One region of the Streptomyces sp. NPDC038213 genome, then DNA from elsewhere that is predicted to be linked to it. Evidence: predicted binding sites of a transcription regulator. Region 1 holds the regulator's gene; the other holds the start of a gene.
The links. The regulator HrcA, encoded in region 1, represses chaperone genes, less so after heat shock. The targets are predictions, from matches to a motif close to TTNGCACTCNGNNNNNCNGAGTGCNAA.
Positions count from the first base shown of each region.

Region 2: a site for HrcA is predicted at 1,953-1,979, ahead of groES (co-chaperone GroES). Genes of this name have one in related genera too.

Region 1 is NZ_JBVJYM010000002.1:108,002-112,344, reverse strand. Features, by position in the region: gene dnaJ (molecular chaperone DnaJ) at 25-1,164, opposite strand; gene hrcA (heat-inducible transcriptional repressor HrcA) at 1,165-2,181, opposite strand; gene ACZ7JZ_RS03205 (MBL fold metallo-hydrolase) at 2,314-3,039, shown strand; gene ACZ7JZ_RS03200 (DUF3097 domain-containing protein) at 3,068-3,877, shown strand; gene hemW (radical SAM family heme chaperone HemW) at 4,240-4,343, opposite strand, start outside.
Region 2 is NZ_JBVJYM010000001.1:343,148-347,490, reverse strand. Features, by position in the region: gene ACZ7JZ_RS01550 (polysaccharide deacetylase family protein) at 1-248, shown strand, start outside; gene ACZ7JZ_RS01545 (FtsW/RodA/SpoVE family cell cycle protein) at 325-1,749, opposite strand; gene groES (co-chaperone GroES) at 2,126-2,434, shown strand; gene groL (chaperonin GroEL) at 2,549-4,177, shown strand; gene ACZ7JZ_RS01530 (ester cyclase) at 4,301-4,343, opposite strand, start outside.

The DNA of each region.
Region 1 (4,343 bases):
CCCGCCGGGGATCACCAGCAGCCGTCAGCGGCCGTTGAAGGCGTCCTTCAGCCGGGAGAACAGCCCCTGCTGACCGGGCTGGAACTGGCCCGTGGGGCGCTCCTCGCCGCGCAGCTTGGCCAGCTGGCGGAGCAGGGCCTCCTGCTCCGGGTCCAGCTTGGCCGGGGTCTGGACCTCGACGTGGACGATCAGGTCGCCGCGGCCGCCGCCGCGCAGGTGCGTGACGCCGCGCCCGTGCAGCGGGATCGACTGGCCGGACTGGGTGCCGGGCCGGATGTCGACCTCCTCCATCCCGTCCAGGGTCTCCAGCGGGCACTTCGTGCCCAGCGCGGCCGCGGTCATCGGGATGGTCACCGTGCAGTGCAGGTCGTCGCCGCGCCGCTGGAAGACCGAGTGGGGCAGCTCGTGGATCTCCACGTACAGGTCGCCGGCGGGGCCGCCGCCGGGGCCGACCTCGCCCTCGCCCGCGAGCTGGATCCGCGTGCCGTTCTCCACACCCGCGGGGATCTTGACCGTGAGGGTGCGCCGGGAGCGGACCCGGCCGTCGCCCGCGCACTCGGGGCACGGGGTCGGGACCACGGTGCCGAAGCCCTGGCACTGGGGGCAGGGGCGGGAGGTCATGACCTGGCCCAGGAAGGACCGCGTGACCTGCGAGACCTCGCCGCGGCCGCGGCACATGTCACAGGTCTGCGCGGAGGTGCCGGGGGCGGCGCCCTCGCCGGAACAGGTCGTGCACACGACCGCCGTGTCGACCTGGATCTCCTTCGTGGTGCCGAAGGCGGCCTCGTCGAGCTCCAGGTCGAGCCGGATCATGGCGTCCTGGCCCCGGCGGGTGCGCGAGCGCGGGCCGCGCTGGGAGGCCTGTCCGAAGAAGGCGTCCATGATGTCCGAGAAGTTGCCGAAGCCGCCGGCCCCGAAGCCGCCCGCGCCGCCACCGCCGCCGGAGGCCGAGAGCGGGTCGCCGCCGAGGTCGTAGACCTGCTTCTTCTGCGGGTCCGACAGCACCTCGTACGCGGCGTTGATCTCCTTGAAGCGCTCCTGCGTCTTGGGATCGGGGTTCACGTCCGGGTGCAGCTCGCGCGCGAGCTTCCGGAAGGCCTTCTTGATCTCGTCCTGCGATGCGTCGCGGCGCACGCCGAGTACGGCGTAGTAGTCCGTGGCCACTTACGACTCCGCCAGGATCTGTCCGACGTAACGTGCCACTGCGCGTACCGCTCCCATCGTTCCGGGGTAGTCCATGCGGGTCGGTCCGACCACGCCGAGTTTGGCGACTGCCTCGCCGCCCGAACCGTAGCCGACCGAGACGACGGACGTGGAGTTCAGTCCCTCGTAGGCGTTCTCGTGGCCGATGCGTACGGTCATCCCCGACTCGTTCGCCTCGCCCAGGAGCCGGAGGAGCACGACCTGCTCCTCCAGGGCCTCCAGGACGGGGCGGATGGTCAGGGGGAAATCGTGTCCGAAGCGGGTGAGATTGGCGGTTCCGCCGATCATCAGCCGCTCCTCCTTCTCCTCGACCAGGGTCTCCAGCAGGGTCGCGAGCACGGACTGGACCGTTGCCCGGTCCTCCAGCTCGAACGACTCCGCGAGGTCCTGGACGAGCTGCGGCACGTCCGCGAAGCGGCGGCCGACCACCCGGCTGTTGAGCCGCGCCCGCAGATCGGCGAGGGAGGCCTCGCCGAAGGGGGCGGCGGCGTCGACCATCCGCTGCTCGACCCGGCCCGTGTCCGTGATCAGGACGAGCATCAGGCGGGCGGGCGAGAGGGCGAGGAGCTCCACGTGCCGGACGGTGGAGCGGGTCAGGGAGGGGTACTGCACCACCGCGACCTGCCGGGTGAGCTGTGCGAGCAGCCGCACCGTGCGGCCGACCACGTCGTCGAGGTCGACGGCGCCGTCCAGGAAGTTCTGGATGGCCCGGCGCTCGGGCGTGGACAGCGGTTTGACCCCCGCGAGCTTGTCGACGAAGAGCCGGTAGCCCTTGTCGGTGGGGATGCGGCCGGCGCTGGTGTGGGGCTGGGCGATGTAGCCCTCGTCCTCCAGCACGGCCATGTCGTTGCGCACGGTGGCGGGCGAGACGCCGAGGCGGTGCCGCTCCGTGAGCGCCTTGGAGCCGACCGGCTCCTCCGTCCCGACGTAGTCCTGGACGATGGCGCGCAGCACCTCGAGTCTGCGTTCGCTGAGCATCGTGCGCACCTCCACCTGATGAACGTCGTCCGTTTGGCACTCGGGGGTTCGGAGTGCCAGAGATCCCCCGGTCAGTGTACGGCGGGGAGGTGCACCCCTAGCAAGGGCGGCCCGTCAGGGTAGCGTCGCGGCATGGACGTCCGTTGGGAAGAGGCAGGCTGGGAAGGGCTGACCGGGCGCGCCGGCCGGCTGAGGCTCCCGGTGTGGGACTGCACCGCGGGACTGGTGGTGGGAGACGATGCGGCGCTGCTGATCGACCCCGGTTCGTGCGTGCGCGAGGGCTCCGCGGTGCGGGCCCAGGCGGAGCGGCTGGCGGGCCGGCGCGTGACCCATATCGCATTCACACACGGACATTTCGACCACGTCCTGGGGGCCGCGGCCTTCTCGGGGGCCGAGGTGTACGGGGCGGTGGGCCTGGACGCGGTCCTGCTCGCCGGCCGCGACCTGCTGCGGGAGTCCGCGGTCCGGCACGGGCTGGACCCGCAGGAGGCGGCGGACTCCACGGACCTGCTGATCGCGCCGCGGCACCTGGTCTCCGGGGAGTGGACCCTGGAACTGGGCGGGGTGCAGGTGCTGCTGGCGAACGTCGGCCCGGGCCACACCCGGCACGATCTGGCCGTGTTCGTGCCCGGCGAGCGGGAGACGGTGTTCTGCGGGGATCTCGTGGAGGAGTCCGGCGAACCCCAGGCGGGGGACGACTCGGTCCGCAGGCAGTGGCCGGCCGCCCTCGACCGGCTGCTGTCCCTGGGCGGGGAGGACGCGCTGTACGTACCCGGCCACGGGGCGGTCGTGGACGCGGACTTCGTCCGTGCGCAACGCGCCACACTCGCCGCGCGCTTCGGCGTGTCGCCCTCCTGAACCGGCCGCCCTGCCTACTGTCGTCCGAATGCGCGAGTACTCCCCCGACCTGACCCCGCCCTGGAAGCGCGGCGCGACCCGCCCGGTGCCGGAGGTGGCCGCGGACCCCGGCCTGGTGGTCGAGGTGGCCGGTACGGACTTCTGCGGGGCGGTGACCGGCTGCGAGGGCGGCGTGGTCACTTTGGAAGACCGCTTCGGCAAGCGCCGGGCCTTCCCCCTCTCGCCTCGGGGCTTCCTGCTGGAAGGGGCCGTGGTCACCCTGGTCCGGCCCTCCCGCGCCCCGGCGGCGCCGCAGCGCACCGCGTCCGGCTCGGTGGCGGTGCCGGGCGCCCGCGCCCGGGTGGCCCGGGCCGGGCGGATCTACGTGGAGGGCCGCCACGACGCCGAGCTGGTGGAGAAGGTCTGGGGCGACGACCTGCGGATCGAGGGCGTGGTCGTCGAGTACCTGGAGGGCGTCGACGACCTCCCCGCCCTGGTCGACGCCTTCGCCCCGGGCCCCGACGCCCGGCTGGGCGTCCTGGTCGACCACCTGGTCCCCGGCTCGAAGGAGTCCCGCATCGCGGCCGCCGTCACCCATCCGGACGTCCTGATCGCGGGCCACCCGTACGTGGACGTCTGGCAGGCGGTGAAGCCGTCCTCCCTGGGCATCCCGTCGTGGCCGTCCGTCCCGCGCGGGCGGGACTGGAAGACGGGCGTCTGCGAGGCGCTGGGGTGGGCGCCGAACACGGGTGAGGCGTGGCAGCGGATCCTGTCCCGGGTCAGGTCGTACCAGGACCTGGAACCGTCCCTCCTGGGCCGCGTGGAAGAACTCATCGACTTCGTCACGACCCCGTCCTGACCACGGGTTCCCCGCTGCGCGGGCCTCTCCCCTACCCGCCCCTTCCCGCTCCTGGGGCTCCGCCCCAGACCCCGCGCCTCAAACGCCGGCGGGGCTGGATGGTGCCGCCAGGGGCGGCAACTCCAGCCCGCGCAGGGGGTCCCCCCGGACGAAGTCTGGGGGAGTTTGAGCGCACCGGGCGCGGAGCGCACGGAACGGGGTCCGGGGCGGAGCCCCGAAACCCCCCACCCACCCGCACCCGACCCACCACTCCCGGCAACATCCAGCCCCGCCGGCGCTTGAGGCGCGGGGGTGTGGGGGCGGAGCCCCTGCTTTCGGGAAGGGGCGGGGTGGGGAACAGGCCCCGCGCAGCGGACCGGGGTTCAGTCGACCAGGTCGCGGACGACGGCGTCGGCCAGCAGCCGCCCCCGCAGGGTCAGCACGGCCCGCCCGCCCCCGTAGGGCCCCGGCTCCAGCAGCCCGTCCG
Region 2 (4,343 bases), on a different contig from region 1:
ACGACGACACGCTGCGCGCCGCGGCCGACTGCGGGGTCTCCTCCGTCGTCCTGTGGCGGGTCTCCATGCAGATCCGCAACCTGCGCTACGCCGAGGGGGACGGGCTGCGGCCCGGGGACATCGTGCTCGCGCACTTCCGGGGCCCCGCCGAGCTCAAGGGCTCCACGCTGACGCAGATGACCACCCGGATGCTGCGGAGGATCCAGGAGCAGGGCTACCGGATAGGGCGCCTGGAGGACTACCTCTGAGGCCCGCCCGCCCACCCGTTCCTACCCTGGCCACCCGCCACCCGCCACCCGCCACCCGCCACCCGACCCCCGCCGCTCAGCCCGCCGGAGCCGGCGCGGGGGCCGCTCGCGGGCCGGGCTCCGGCTCCGGCAGGCGCGCGTCCGCCTCCCGCTGCCGCTCCGCGCTGTCGCTGATCCGCAGCAGCAGCGCGATCATGATCCAGTTCGCCAGCAGGGACGAGCCGCCCTTCGCGAGGAACGGCAGCGCCTTGCCCGTCAGCGGGATCAGGCCCGTGACCCCGCCCGCGACCACGAAGACCTGGAGGGCCAGCGCCGCGGCCAGGCCCACCGCGAGCAGCTTGCCGAAGGGGTCCCGCGCGGCCAGCGCCATCCGCAGGCCCCGCTGCACCAGCAGCGCGTAGACCAGCAGCACGGCCATCACCCCGGCCAGGCCCAGCTCCTCGCCCACGGTGGTGAGGATGAAGTCGGAGCGGGCCGCGAAGCCGATCTGCTCCGGGTGCCCCAGCCCCAGGCCGGTGCCGGTGATCCCGCCGGTTCCGAAGCTGAACAGGGCCTGCGCCGACTGGTCCGAGACGATGCCCGGCGGCCGCTGCTCGGGCGGCAGGAAGATCGACATCGGCTCCAGCCAGGCGGCGACGCGGCCCTTGACGTGCGGTTCGGTGGACCCGACCACGAAGGCGCCGGCGGAGGCCATGAGCAGGCCGCAGACGATCCAGCTGGTCCGCTCGGTGGCGACGTACAGCATCACGACGAAGACGCCGAAGAAGATCAGCGAGGTGCCGAGGTCGCGCTCGAAGACCAGCACGAGCATCGAGACGATCCACACCGTGACGATCGGGCCCAGCTGCCGGCCCGGCGGCAGCCGCACGCCCAGCACCTTGCGGCCCGTCAGCGCCAGCGCGTCCCGGTGGACGACCAGGTACCCCGCGAAGAACACCGCGATCATGATCTTCACGAACTCGCCCGGCTGCAGCGACATGCCCCCGACCGTGATCCACCGCTTGGCGCCGTACTGGTCGGCGCCGAAGAAGGCGGGTGCGATCAGCAGGGCCAGGGCGACCGCCATCGTCAGGTAGATGTACCGCTGGAGGTGGCGGTGGTCGCGCAGGACGGCGATCACGGCCAGGGCGGCGGCCACGCCGATGACCGTCCACATCAGCTGCCCGGGCGCGTTCGCCGCGGCGTTCTTGAACTTCGCCACGTACGTCTGGTCCAGCCGCGCGAGCAGCACCAGCCCCAGCCCCGACAGCAGCAGCGCCAGCGGCAGGATCAGCGGATCCGCGTACGCCGCGAACCGGCGCACGCCCAGGTGCCCCACCAGCGCGAGCAGCGACATGCTGAGCGCGAAACCGGTGAGCCCCGGCGGGAGGGCGCCGTTCATCGCCAGGCCCACGCTGGCCTGGCCGAAGACGGTGATCGCGACGACGAAGGCCAGCAGCAGGGCCTCGGTGCGCCGGCGCGCCGAAGCCGTGGTCCGGGCCCGCAGGGTCAGTCCGCGCACGGCACGCCGCCGCCGGTGGCGCCCGGTGCCTCAGGGGTTGCGGAAGCCGTCCGTCCGATCTGCTCGCCAATGAGCCGCTTTATCTTCATATCGTCTACGACGAACGCACCGGCCCGGTGGTTCCTCGGTGCAGGTTTGAAGCGCCGGGGCAGGGGCATGGCTGCGTACCGGGCCGCGCCGCGCGCAACGCCGCCGGCCGTGAATTGGCACTCCGCTTGACCGAGTGCTAATCGCCGGAATACTCTCGGGCCTGGCACTCGCCCCTGGTGAGTGCCAACACAGCGACGGGCAGGTCCGGCACCCGCGACGACGGATCCACCTGGTCGCCACCTCAGACAGTTAACCCCGTGAGATCTCCGAAGGGGGAGGTCGGATCGTGACGACCGCCAGCTCCAAGGTTGCCATCAAGCCGCTCGAGGACCGCATCGTGGTCCAGCCGCTCGACGCAGAGCAGACCACGGCCTCCGGCCTGGTCATCCCGGACACCGCGAAGGAGAAGCCCCAGGAGGGCGTCGTCCTCGCCGTGGGCCCGGGCCGCTTCGAGGACGGCCAGCGTCTCCCGCTGGACGTCAACGTCGGCGACATCGTGCTGTACTCCAAGTACGGCGGCACCGAGGTGAAGTACAGCGGCGAGGAGTACCTCGTCCTCTCGGCTCGCGACGTGCTCGCGATCGTCGAGAAGTAATTCACCCGAAGCAGATTGCTTTGAGCTGCGCCCCTGGTCACCCCGCTGATTGCCGGGCGGCGAGGGGCGCAGTCCGTTAAACCCCAGAATTTTCGAGAGGGCTGAACCGCTTCCATGGCGAAGATCCTGAAGTTCGACGAGGACGCCCGTCGCGCCCTCGAGCGCGGCGTCAACAAGCTTGCCGACACGGTCAAGGTGACGATCGGCCCCAAGGGCCGCAACGTCGTCATCGACAAGAAGTTCGGCGCCCCGACCATCACCAACGACGGCGTCACGATCGCCCGTGAGGTCGAGCTGGACGACCCGTACGAGAACCTGGGCGCCCAGCTCGTCAAGGAGGTGGCGACCAAGACCAACGACATCGCGGGTGACGGCACCACCACCGCGACCGTCCTGGCCCAGGCGCTCGTCCGCGAGGGTCTGCGCAACGTCGCCGCCGGCGCCTCCCCGGCCGCCCTGAAGAAGGGCATCGACGCCGCCGTCAAGGCCGTCTCCGAGGACCTCCTCGCCACCGCCCGTCCGATCGAGGACAAGTCCGACATCGCCGCCGTGGCCGCGCTCTCCGCGCAGGACCAGCAGGTCGGCGAGCTCATCGCCGAGGCGATGGACAAGGTCGGCAAGGACGGTGTCATCACCGTCGAGGAGTCCAACACCTTCGGCCTCGAGCTCGAGTTCACCGAGGGCATGGCCTTCGACAAGGGCTACCTGTCCCCGTACTTCGTGACGGACCAGGAGCGCATGGAGGCCGTCCTCGAGGACCCGTACATCCTCATCAACCAGGGCAAGATCTCCTCGATCCAGGACCTGCTGCCGCTGCTGGAGAAGGTCATCCAGGCGGGTGGCTCCCGGCCGCTGCTGATCATCGCCGAGGACCTCGAGGGCGAGGCGCTCTCCACCCTCGTCGTCAACAAGATCCGCGGCACCTTCAACGCCGTGGCCGTCAAGGCCCCCGGCTTCGGCGACCGCCGCAAGGCGATGCTGCAGGACATGGCCACCCTCACCGGTGCCACCGTCATCGCCGAGGAGGTCGGCCTCAAGCTCGACCAGGCCGGTCTGGACGTGCTGGGCTCGGCCCGCCGCGTGACCGTCACCAAGGACGACACCACGATCGTGGACGGCGCCGGCAACTCCGAGGACGTCCTCGGCCGCGTCAACCAGATCAAGGCCGAGATCGAGGGCACCGACTCCGACTGGGACCGCGAGAAGCTCCAGGAGCGCCTCGCGAAGCTCGCCGGCGGCGTGTGCGTCATCAAGGTCGGCGCCGCCACCGAGGTGGAGCTGAAGGAGAAGAAGCACCGTCTGGAGGACGCCATCTCCGCGACCCGCGCCGCGGTCGAGGAGGGCATCGTCTCCGGTGGCGGTTCCGCTCTGGTCCACGCCGTCAAGATCCTCGAGGACAACCTCGGCAAGACCGGCGACGAGGCCACGGGTGTCGCGGTCGTCCGCCGCGCCGCCGTCGAGCCGCTGCGCTGGATCGCCGAGAACGCCGGCCTCGAGGGCTACGTCATCACCTCGAAGGTCGCCGAGCTCGACAAGGGCCAGGGCTTCAACGCCGCCACCGGCGAGTACGGCGACCTGGTGAAGGCCGGCGTCATCGACCCGGTCAAGGTCACCCGCTCCGCCCTGGAGAACGCCGCCTCCATCGCCTCCCTGCTGCTCACGACCGAGACCCTGGTCGTCGAGAAGAAGGAAGAGGAAGAGGCGGCCGGCCACAGCCACGGCGGCCACGGCCACAGCCACTGATCCACCGCCGGGCCCCCGGCAGCCGCCGGGCCCCCGGCACGCGAAAGCCCCCGTCCCGCCGTTCACCCGGCGGGCGGGGGCTTCCCGCTGTTCAGCGCTTCCCGCCCCCCGCGGCCTCGCCGGTCAGCCCGTCATGCCCAGCTGGCGCATCAGGCCCATGGCGTCG